DNA from 2 places in the Rhodoferax sp. PAMC 29310 genome. Region 1 is predicted to be linked to the other one. Evidence: riboswitches for the same ligand, from Rfam matches in the RefSeq annotation. Region 1 holds a riboswitch; the other holds the start of a gene.
The links. Region 1 has a riboswitch for S-adenosylhomocysteine ahead of ahcY (adenosylhomocysteinase). Riboswitches for the same ligand answer to the same signal wherever they lie in the genome.

Region 1 (5,805 bases):
CACCGTGAAAAACCGCAGGCCGGTCGTGGGTAACCCGTATAGATGGCTGTAAGTGTGCGCCATCAACTCATTGGCCTTTTTGGTGGCGGCGTACAGGCTCACCGGGTGGTCCACGCTGTCATGCTCGGAGAACGGCATTTTGGTGTTGCCGCCGTACACACTGGAGCTGGACGCGTACACCAAGTGCTGCACTTTGGTGTGGCGGCAGCCTTCTAAAATGTTAGTGAAGCCCAGGATGTTGCTTTCAATGTACGCGTGCGGGTTTTGCAACGAGTAGCGTACGCCGGCCTGGGCGGCGAGGTGGATGACGCGATCAAATTGTTCTGCCGCAAACAACTTGGCAATACCCGGCGTATCAGCCACATCGATCTTGACGAAGCGGAAACTACTGTGCGGTGTGAGTCGGGCCAGGCGGCTTTCTTTTAAGGTGACGTCGTAATAGTCATTGAGGTTGTCCAGCCCCACTACCTCGTCGCCACGCGCCAGCAGGCGCAGTGCGGTAGTCATGCCTATGAAGCCTGCGGCTCCCGTCAAAAGAATTTTCATCGCCTGGTTTCCGTTTGCATTTTGTGGATCCGATACTAACCCGCTCGACCGAACTTAAGATCAGTCTGCCAAGTCCAGTCTTCTGCAGATTTCCAGTGTTGCGGCACTTTGGTTCATCGCGTAGAAGTGAAGCCCCGGCGAGCCGCCAGCGAGCAACTGCTCACAAAGGGCGGTGACCACATCCAGACCGAACGCCTTGATCGACGCGGTGTCATCGCCAAAACTTTGCAGGCGCAAACGAATCCAGCGGGGAATCTCGGCGCCGGATGCATCGCTGAAACGCATGAGTTGGGTCGAACTGGTGATGGGCATGATGCCAGGAACCACCGGAATAGTGAGCCCGAGCGCATCGACCTCTTCCACAAATCGGAAATAAGCATCAGCGTTGTAAAAATATTGGGTAATAGCCGAATCAGCCCCTGCGTTGACCTTGGCCGCAAAGGCGTGAAGATCGGAAGTCGGCGACTTGGCCTGCGGGTGGACCTCGGGGTACGCGGCCACTTCAATGTGAAAGTCACGACCGGTTTCAGCGCGGATAAACGCGACCAAATCACTGGCGTAATGAAATTCGCCCCCCGCACCGTAGCCACTGGGCATGTCGCCGCGCAAAGCCACCAGTCGTTTGACGCCTATGGCCTTCAAAGTGGCCAGTTGCTCACGCACAGTGGCCCGGGTTGCCCCGATACATGAGAAGTGCGACGCGGCGCTCACGCCCTCGCCCAGAATATCGCGCACGGTATTAAAAGTGCCCTCTTGCGTCGAGCCACCCGCACCAAAGGTGACGGAGCAAAACTCGGGCTTCAAGGCATACAACTGCTGGCGTACGCCGCGCAGCTTCTCAACGCCTTCGGGTGTTTTGGGTGGGAAAAACTCAATACTGAGCGGAGGTCGGGTGGTCAATGTCATGGCCGTACTTATTTGAAAAAGGGGCGGAGATTGCCCCCGCGACAAGGTCACGAGAATCAACCTCCCAAAGATCAGGAACTCACTGCGTCCGGTTTGCGCGCACAGATGAAAAATTCCCGGTTGCCGTCACCGCCGTCAATGGGCGAGTCAAACCAGGCCGTGACCGTCAAGCCCAACTCTGCACAGGCATCGCGCAAACGTTGCTCGATCAGAGGGTAAAACGAGGCATCTTTCACGATGCCGCCCTTGCCGACTTGACCCGGTTGAAGCTCAAACTGAGGCTTCACCAGCGTCAACAAAGTGCCTCCGGGCTTGAGAAATGGCACCACGGCCGGCAGCACCAGGGTTTGAGAGATGAACGACAGGTCGCCCACGACCAGATCAAACTCAGGATTGAACTCCGAGACCGCGACTTCTTCTTCTGAATCATCGTCCCCGTCATCCTCATCCGAAATTTCTGATTCAAACTGGCCTTCATCGCCCGTGCTGTATGCGTAAGCAGCTATTAAATCAGAAGCAGACAAAGACCGCGCATTGACTTTCTCGACGCACAAGACGCGGGGATCCGCCCGAAGGCTCGGGTGCAACTGGGCACTGCCCACATCCACCCCCACCACCGATGCCGCACCGTGCTGCAACAGACAGTCGGTAAAACCGCCCGTGGATTGACCGACATCGAGGCAAGCGAGGTTCGAGACATCCAGCCCCACTTGCTTGAGCGCGGCTTCGAGCTTGAGCCCACCCCGAGACACGTAACGCGCCTCGGAGTCGTCGAGCAAGCGGATGGGCGCATCCAAGGGCACGTCGTCGCCATTTTTGGCAACACGCCGCCAGGCGTCGTGTTGCATCCACTCCACGCCATCCGCAATCAGACGCTGGGCTTGTGAGCGGGTGGTGGCGAGCTGACGCTGCACCAGTAGTTGGTCAATGCGCATTCTTTCCAATCAATAACGGTAGGTGTCGGCCTTGTAGGGGCCGGCTTTGGAAACGCCAATATAGGCGGCTTGCTCGTCGGTGAGCTCGCTCAACATGGCGCCCACTTTGGAGAGGTGCAGGCGAGCCACTTTCTCATCCAGATGCTTGGGCAACACATAAACCTTGCCCACTTTGTATTCTTTGGGCTTGGTAAACAGTTCGATTTGCGCAATGGTCTGATTGGCAAAGCTGGATGACATGACGAAGCTGGGGTGACCGGTGCCACAACCCAGATTCACCAAGCGGCCTTTGGCCAGCAAGATGATGCGCTTGGACGGCTTGGCGTTTTTGCCTTTGGTCGCCGGGAAAATCACATGATCCACCTGGGGCTTGATCTCGTCCCACTTGCACTTGTCCAGCGAAGTGACGTCAATCTCGTTGTCAAAGTGACCGATGTTGCAGACAATTGCCTGGTCTTTCATGGCGTCCATGTGCTTGTAGGTGATGACGTTCTTGTTGCCCGTGCAGGTGACAAAAATATCGCACTTGTCGGCGGCGTATTCCATGGTGACCACTTTGTAGCCTTCCATGGCGGCTTGCAGGGCGTTGATGGGATCGATCTCAGTCACCCAGACCTGCGCGCTCAGGGCGCGAAGGGCTTGAGCGGAGCCTTTGCCCACGTCGCCGTAGCCGGCGACCAGCGCCACCTTGCCAGCGATCATGACATCGGTGGCGCGCTTGATCGCATCTACCAACGATTCGCGGCAACCGTACAGGTTGTCGAACTTGCTCTTGGTGACCGAATCATTGACATTGATCGCGCGCAACACCAGCTCACCCTTGGCCGACATCTCGTTCAAACGCAATACGCCTGTGGTGGTTTCTTCCGTGACGCCGATGATGTTTTTCAGGCGGCGGCTGTACCAGGTCGGGTCCAGCTTCAATTTGGCTTTGATTGCGTTGAACAGGCAAATTTCCTCTTCGCTACCAGGCTTGTCCAGCAGCGACAAGTCGGTCTCGGCCTTGGCGCCCAGGTGCATCAGCAAAGTTGCGTCGCCGCCGTCGTCCAGAATCATGTTCGGGCCTTCGGCCTTGGTGCCCTTTTTACCGGTGAACTCAAAAATGCGATGGGTGTAATCCCAGTAGTCATCCAGCGACTCGCCTTTGTAGGCAAACACGGGGGTGCCGGCCTCAACCAAGGCGGCTGCCGCGTGGTCTTGGGTGGAGTAGATATTGCAAGATGCCCAACGCACTTCAGCACCCAGGGCCTGCAGGGTTTCAACCAGCACGCCAGTCTGAATGGTCATATGCAGTGACCCCGTGATGCGAGCGCCCTTCAAGGGCTGCTCTTTTGCGAACTCTTCGCGAATCGCCATCAGACCGGGCATTTCGGTCTGGGCAATGTTCAGTTCCTTGCGTCCCCAGGCAGCGAGGCCGATGTCGGCGATGATGTAATCGGTATTCTTGACGGACGGTGATGTTTTAGCCACGGTTGACTCCAAATTGAGTTTTGTACAACCACTGGCTCTTGAGCCCAACTTCCAGGGGGATGAACTCACCCAAAAGACCAGTGGGTGAGCGCCGTTGATACATCCCTAGCTGGTTGCCTGGGTGTGCTCCGAGCCTCATTCACGCTAGGTGAACTGCAACGCTCCTCGGATACGGCTGCCATTATAGGCTGGTCAGGCGTTTCTGGGCACGGGTCAAGCCGGCGTACCCGCACCTCGCCCCTGGTTGAGTCCAAATTTCAGTGGCCTCCCTCAAAACATGCACGCGTTGGCTGCGACCCCACCGTCAAAGTCGCTCGACTGGCGCCCTCCGGTAAAATCTGTCAACCCGGGCGCTCGCCCGCATGCGTGACACCGCTGGCGTGTTCGCGCTCTGCACTCTTCTGGAATTCCTGTGTCCTATACCGCCGAAACTCGCCGCCGCCGCACTTTTGCGATCATTTCTCACCCCGACGCGGGTAAGACCACGCTGACTGAAAAATTATTGCTGTTTTCAGGTGCGATCCAGATCGCCGGCTCCGTCAAAGCTCGCAAAGCCACCCGCCACGCCACCAGCGACTGGATGGAAATTGAGAAGCAGCGTGGCATTTCCGTGGCCAGCTCGGTCATGCAGATGGTTTACCGCGAGCATGTGATCAACCTGCTAGACACGCCCGGCCACAAAGACTTCTCCGAAGATACCTACCGCGTGCTCACCGCCGTGGATTCGGCCCTGATGGTGATTGACGCCGCCAACGGCGTGGAGGCGCAAACCCGCCGCCTGATTGAGGTCTGCCGCCAGCGCGACACACCCATCATCACGTTTGTGAATAAGATGGACCGCGAGGTGCGCGAGCCGCTGGACATCATGGACGAGATCGAGCGCGAACTGGGCATGCCTTGCGTGCCGATGACCTGGCCCGTAGGCCAAGGCAAAACCTTTGGCGGCATCATCAACTTGCGCACCAACGCGATGACGGTGTTCGAGCCGGGTAGCGACCGGGGCCCGAAAGACTTCACAACCATCCCCTTGACCGAGCATGCGACTTTGCTCAAGCGCTTTGGCAGCGAGTACGAGTCGGCGCTGGAGAGCATGGAGCTGGCCACCGGTGCGTCACCAACCTGGGACCACGACGCCTTCCTGGCCGGCAAACAGACCCCTGTGTTTTTTGGCTCCGGTGTGAACAACTTCGGTGTGATGGAAGTGCTGGACGCGCTGGTGGACCTGTCGCCCTCGCCGCGCTCTCGCACCAGCTCGGCACTGGTCAACCGCCAGCCGGTGATCAAGGAAATCCAGCCCGACGACACAGCGTTTTCTGGCGTGGTGTTCAAGGTGCAGGCCAATATGGACGCCAACCACCGCGACCGCATTGCCTTTGTGCGCATGGCCTCGGGCAAGTACACGCCGGGCATGAAGCTCAAAGTGATGCGTACCAGCAAAGAACTGCGCCCCACCAGCGTGGTGACCTTCATGAGCCAGCGCCGTGAAGCGGTGGAAGAGGCTTACGCAGGCGACATCGTGGGCTTTACCACCCACGGCGGCGTGCAATTGGGCGACACCATCACCGACGGCAGCGTGAACCTACAGTTCACCGGCCTGCCCTTCTTTGCCCCCGAGCTGTTCATGACCGTGGTGCTGCGCAACCCCTTGCGCACCAAGCAGTTGCAGCAGGGCTTGGCCCAGTTGGGCGAAGAAGGCGCGATTCAGGTGTTCCGCCCGGAAGTCGGCGGCAACATGTTGCTGGGTGCCGTGGGTCAGTTGCAGTTTGAAGTGGTGCAGCACCGCCTCAAGGGCGAGTACGACGCCGACATTCGACTGGAAGGCTGCCAGTACACCGGCGCCCGCTGGATCACCGCCGACACCCCGGCCGAACTGAAAGCCTTTTGCGATGCTTACCCCATGCGCATGGCCCGCGACGCGGCCAACACATTGGCCTACCTGTGCACCTCA
Region 2 (5,805 bases), 1.3 Mb from region 1:
CCAATCCGGCAGTCACGGCAAACACGCCGGCATAGTCGCCAGAGACTCCTTTGGGCGCGACAAAGTCGGCCAGGCAGCGGCTGGGGCGCATCACGCCTTCGATGACGTGTTTTTCAGCCTGTTGGCGCAAGCCATACCAGGTCATGGCGACCTCGCTGCGGCTTTCGTCGGTGTAGAACTTGATGTCATCATCGTTCACCGTGTTGGCGGGGTAAATGCCAATCACGGCGTTTGCCGTCAGCCACCGGCCTTCGATCAAGCGCTTGAGCATGCGCTGCCCGTCGGCGTAAACGCGCACAGCCTCCGTGCCCACCACCTCGTCTTTCAGGATGGCGGGAAATGGTCCGGCCAGATCCCAGGTCTGGAAGAACGGGCCCCAGTCGATGAACTTGGCCAGTTCGGTCAGGTCAAAATTCTTGAACACGCGCCGGCCGATAAATTTCGGCTTGGTGGGTTGAAAACTCGACCAGTCGACAGTGGTCTTGTTGCTGCGGGCCTTGGCCAGCGGCCACATGGGGGTCTGCTTTTTGTTGGCGTGCTGGTGGCGAACTTTTTCGTAGTCCGCGTTCAGCTCGTTGATGTACTGGGTAGCCTGGTCTGACAGCAGACCCTGGGCCACGCTCACACTGCGGGAGGCATCGGGCACGTAAACCACCGGGCCTTCATAGTGCGGGGCAATTTTCACGGCCGTGTGCACCCGGCTGGTGGTGGCGCCGCCAATCATCAAGGGAATCTTCTTGATGCGGAAGTAATCGTCCTTTTGCATCTCGCCGGCCACGTACTGCATCTCTTCAAGGCTGGGCGTGATCAGGCCGGACAGGCCCACAATGTCTGCCCCCTCGACCTTGGCGCGGGCCAGAATTTCGTGGCAGGGCACCATCACACCCATATTGACCACGTCAAAGTTATTGCACTGGAGCACCACGGTCACGATGTTTTTGCCAATGTCGTGCACATCGCCTTTGACGGTGGCAATCACGATCTTGCCTTTGGTACGCACATCGCGCCCGGCGGCCTCGTCCAGGCGCTTTTCTTCTTCAATATAGGGAATCAGGTGGGCGACGGCCTGCTTCATGACGCGGGCGCTTTTCACCACCTGGGGCAAAAACATCTTGCCTTGACCAAACAGGTCGCCGACGATGTTCATGCCGGCCATCAATGGGCCTTCAATCACATGCAGCGGCCGTCCGCCTTTGGCGAGCACATTTTGGTAAGCCTCTTCGGTGTCCACCACGATGAAGTCGGTCACGCCATGCACCATGGCGTGGCTTAGACGCGCCTCTACCGTGGCCGGTTTGTCAGCCGTGCCGCGCCATTCCAGTTTCTTGGTCTCGTCCTTGGCCGCGCCTTTGGCGGTGTCGGCAATCTCGACCAGCCGCTCGCCCGCATCGTCGCGGCGGTTGAGAACCACGTCTTCCACGCGCTCGCGCAACTCGGGTTCCAGGTCGTCATAGACGCCCACCATGCCGGCATTGACGATGCCCATGTCCATGCCCGCCTGAATCGCGTGGTACAGAAACACGGTGTGAATGGCTTCGCGAACCGGGTCGTTGCCCCGAAAGCTGAAGGACACGTTGGACACGCCACCCGACACCTTGGCGCCAGGCAGGTTCTGCTTGATCCAGCGGGTGGCGTTGATGAAGTCCACCGCGTAGTTGTTGTGTTCTTCAATGCCGGTAGCAATGGCGAAGATGTTGGGATCAAAAATGATGTCTTCCGGCGGAAAATCGACCTCGTCCACCAAAATGCGGTAGGCCCGCTCGCAAATCTGAATCTTGCGCTCGTAGGTGTCGGCCTGACCCTGCTCGTCAAATGCCATCACCACGGCGGCGGCGCCATAGCGGCGCAACAGCTTGGCTTGGTGCTTGAACGCGTCCACGCCCTCTTTCATGCTGATGGAATTTACCACCGCCTTGCCCTGCACGCAGCGCAGGCCCGCTTCGATGATGCTCCACTTGGAGGAGTCAATCATGATCGGCACGCGGCAAATGTCGGGCTCGGAGGCAATCAGGTTCAGGAAGCGCACCATGGCGGCCTGGCTGTCCAGCATGGCCTCGTCCATGTTGATGTCGATGATCTGCGCGCCGTTTTCGACCTGCTGGCGTGCCACGCTCAAGGCCTGCTCGTACTCGCCATTCAGAATCATGCGGGCAAAGGCTTTGGAGCCGGTGACGTTGGTGCGTTCACCAATGTTCACAAACAGCGAATCTTCACCAATGTTGACCGGCTCCAGGCCGGACAGTTTCATGGGGGGGACGAGAATTTCAGACATGCGGCTCACCTGTGGATGACAAATTTCAGGTGAGCGTCGTTGGGAATCTCCAAGCCTGACAGGTCGGGCGACCTGCTGCAACGCTCCTTGGAAGGCCTCTATTTTAAGGGGATTGCTTCAATCTCTGCGTTGGGGCGATCTCAGTTTGGAAAAACCACCTGGTTTTTGCTTGATCCAAGCGCCCCGTAAGAAATAACTTTTATGCTGAGAGATAGCCTTTTCGCTTGGTGAAAAGACTATCCCATATAGTGGCACGATAAATTTACTCACATTCCGAAGAGGACGACGACCATGAGCGCATCGAAAATCATCTACACACTCACGGATGAGGCGCCATTGCTGGCGACTTATTCTTTTCTGCCCGTCATTAGGACCTTTGCCGCGCCCGCAGGCATCGACATCGAAGAAAGCGACATTTCCGTTGCCGCCCGCGTGCTGGCTGAGTTCCCGGAGTCCTTGTCGGACGCGCAGAAAGTACCCAAAACACTGGCCGAGTTGGGCAAAAAAACCTTGCTGCCCGAGACCAACATCATCAAGCTACCCAACATCAGTGCCTCCGTGGGCCAGTTGATTGCCTGCATCCGCGAGTTGCAGGGCAAGGGCTATGCGATTCCCGACTTCCCCGAAGACCCGAAAACAGACGACGACAAGGCGGTTCGTGCGCGCTATGCAAATTGCATTGGCAGTGCCGTGAACCCGGTGTTGCGCGAAGGCAATTCGGATCGCCGCGCGCCCAAGGCCGTCAAGGAATACGCGCGCAAGAACCCGCATTCGATGGCGCCGTGGAGCCAGGCCTCCCGGTCACACGTTTCGCACATGCACCATGGCGACTTCTACCATGGCGAAAAGTCCATGACGCTGGACAAGGCCCGTGATGTCAAGATGGAACTGATCACCACCAGCGGCAAGACCCTGGTGCTCAAGCCCAAGGTGTCGCTGTTGGCCGGCGAGATCATTGACAACATGTTCATGAGCAAGAAGGAGCTGGTCGTCTTTTACGAGAAAGAAATTGACGACGCCTACAAGACCGGCGTGATGTTCTCGTTGCACGTCAAGGCCACCATGATGAAGGTGTCGCACCCCATCGTGTTTGGTCACTGCGTGAAGATTTTCTACAAGGATGCCTTTGCCAAGCACGGCGCCTTGTTTGACCAGATCGGTGTGAACGTCAACAACGGCATGGCCAACCTGTACGACAAGATCGCCACGCTGCCGCAATCCACCCGCGAAGAAATTCAGGCCGATTTGCACGCGTGTCACGCCAACCGTCCTGAGTTGGCCATGGTCGATTCGGCCAAGGGCATTACCAACTTCCATTCGCCCAACGACATCATTGTGGACGCCTCCATGCCCGCCATGATTCGCAATGGCGGCAAGATGTGGGGTGCCGACGGCCGCCTGAAAGACGTGAAGGCCGTGATGCCCGAGTCCACCTTTGCGCGCATTTACCAGGAGATGATCAACTTCTGCAAATGGCACGGCAACTTCGACCCCAAGACCATGGGCACCGTGCCCAACGTGGGCTTGATGGCCCAGCAGGCCGAAGAATACGGCTCGCACGACAAGACCTTTGAAGTCGCTGAAGGCGGCGTCGCCAACATTGTGGACCTCGCCACCGGTGAAGTGCTGCTGTCGCAGAACGTGGAGATGGGCGACATCTGGCGCATGTGCCAGGTCAAAGACGCACCGATTCGCGACTGGGTCAAACTGGCCGTCAACCGTGCCCGCAATTCCGGCATGCCCGCCGTGTTCTGGCTGGACCCGTACCGCCCACACGAGGCAGAGCTGATCAAGAAGGTTGATGTCTACCTCAAAGAGCACGACACCACGGGTCTGGACATCCAGATCATGTCGCAAGTGCGTGCCATGCGCTTCACGCTGGAGCGCGTGAACCGGGGTTTGGACACCATTTCAGTGACCGGCAACATCCTGCGCGACTACCTGACCGACTTGTTCCCCATCATGGAGCTGGGCACCAGCGCCAAGATGTTGTCCATCGTGCCGTTGATGGCCGGTGGTGGCATGTTCGAAACGGGTGCGGGCGGCTCGGCCCCCAAGCACGTCAAACAGTTGGTGGAAGAAAACCACCTGCGCTGGGATTCGCTGGGCGAATTCCTGGCATTGGCGGTCTCGCTGGAAGACCTGGGGCAAAAAACCGGCAACAAAAAGGCCACGATTCTGGCCCAGACCCTGGATGATGCCACCGGCCAGTTTCTGGACCACAACAAGGGCCCTTCCACCCGCACGGGCGAGTTGGACAACCGGGGCAGCCATTTCTACCTTGCCATGTACTGGGCGCAAGCGTTGGCCGCACAGACCGACGACAAGGAGCTGCAAGCGAAGTTCGCACCGCTGGCCAAGGCGCTGGCCGATGGCGAGCAGCAAATCGTGGCAGAACTCAAAGAAGTGCAAGGCAAGCCCGTGGACATTGGTGGCTATTACCTGGCGGACCCCGTGAAGGTTTCCGCCATCATGCGCCCCAGCGCCACCTTCAACGCCGTCTTGGCTGCGGCGCAGGCTTGATCGTTGTCTGCGGCTCATTGGTGCGACGGCACCGGTGAGCTGAACAACAAAAAGGGCAGAAGGATTGAATCCTTCTGCCCTTTTCTCGTGGCGTGCGCAACGGTGTTTTTCTGGGCTCAGGCCGCTTCTTTGTAGAAAAGACCGCGCCCAATCTGACGGCCCGGCAGGGGTTTCACGGCATCGAAAATAGCCCCAATGTGCTCTGGCGTCGTGCCGCAGCAGCCGCCCACGATGTTGACCAGGCCTTCGGCGGCAAATTCATGCACCAAGCGGCTGGTGTCGGCGGGGGTTTCATCAAAGCCGGTGTCGCTCATGGGGTTGGGCAGGCCGGCGTTGGGGTAGCAACTGATGAAGGTGTCCGGCGCCACGCGGGCCAGCTCCTGAATGTAGGGGCGCATCAGGGTGGCACCCAGCGCGCAGTTCAGGCCCACGGCCAGCGGCTGGGCATGGCGCACGCTGTGCCAGAAGGCGGTGACAGTCTGGCCGCTCAGAATACGGCCCGAGGCATCCGTCACGGTGCCGCTGATGATGATGGGTAAGCGCTGGCCCGACGCCTCAAAGTATTCGTCAATCGCAAACAATGCGGCTTTGGCGTTCAGGGTGTCAAAAATGGTTTCCACCAGCAGCACGTCGGAGCCGCCTTCCACCAAGGCTTCAACCTGCTCGTAGTAAGCGGCGCGCAGCGTCTCAAAGTCCACATTGCGGGCGCCCGGGTCGTTCACGTCCGGGCTGATGCTGGCGGTTTTGGGCGTGGGACCCAGGGCGCCGAGCACAAAACGGGGTTTGTCAGGGGTTGAGTATTTGTCGCAGGCGGCGCGCGCCAGTTTGGCAGACTCCAAATTCATCTCGCGGGCCAGGTCAGCCATGTCGTAATCCGCTTGGGCCACCGTGGTGGCGCCAAAGGTGTTGGTCTCAATCATGTCGGCGCCCGATGCCAGGTAGCGCTCGTGAATGTCAGAAATCACGTCTGGGCGGGTCAGCGACAGCAGTTCGTTGTTGCCTTTCACGTC

Region 2: it holds a riboswitch for S-adenosylhomocysteine, as region 1 does, so the genes downstream of both, metH (methionine synthase) here and ahcY (adenosylhomocysteinase) in region 1, are expected to answer to the same signal.

What each region holds. Positions count from the first base shown of each region.
Region 1 covers NZ_CP072852.1:4,035,781-4,041,585, reverse strand. The annotation lists gene J8G15_RS18755 (NAD-dependent epimerase) at 1-546, opposite strand, end outside; gene metF (methylenetetrahydrofolate reductase [NAD(P)H]) at 607-1,452, opposite strand; gene J8G15_RS18745 (TlyA family RNA methyltransferase) at 1,524-2,387, opposite strand; gene ahcY (adenosylhomocysteinase) at 2,397-3,857, opposite strand; S-adenosyl-L-homocysteine riboswitch at 3,937-4,030, opposite strand; gene J8G15_RS18735 (peptide chain release factor 3) at 4,270-5,805, shown strand, end outside.
Region 2 covers NZ_CP072852.1:2,765,880-2,771,684, reverse strand. The annotation lists gene metH (methionine synthase) at 1-2,272, opposite strand, end outside; S-adenosyl-L-homocysteine riboswitch at 2,297-2,367, opposite strand; gene J8G15_RS12815 (NADP-dependent isocitrate dehydrogenase) at 2,564-4,795, shown strand; gene J8G15_RS12810 (homocysteine S-methyltransferase family protein) at 4,912-5,805, opposite strand, start outside.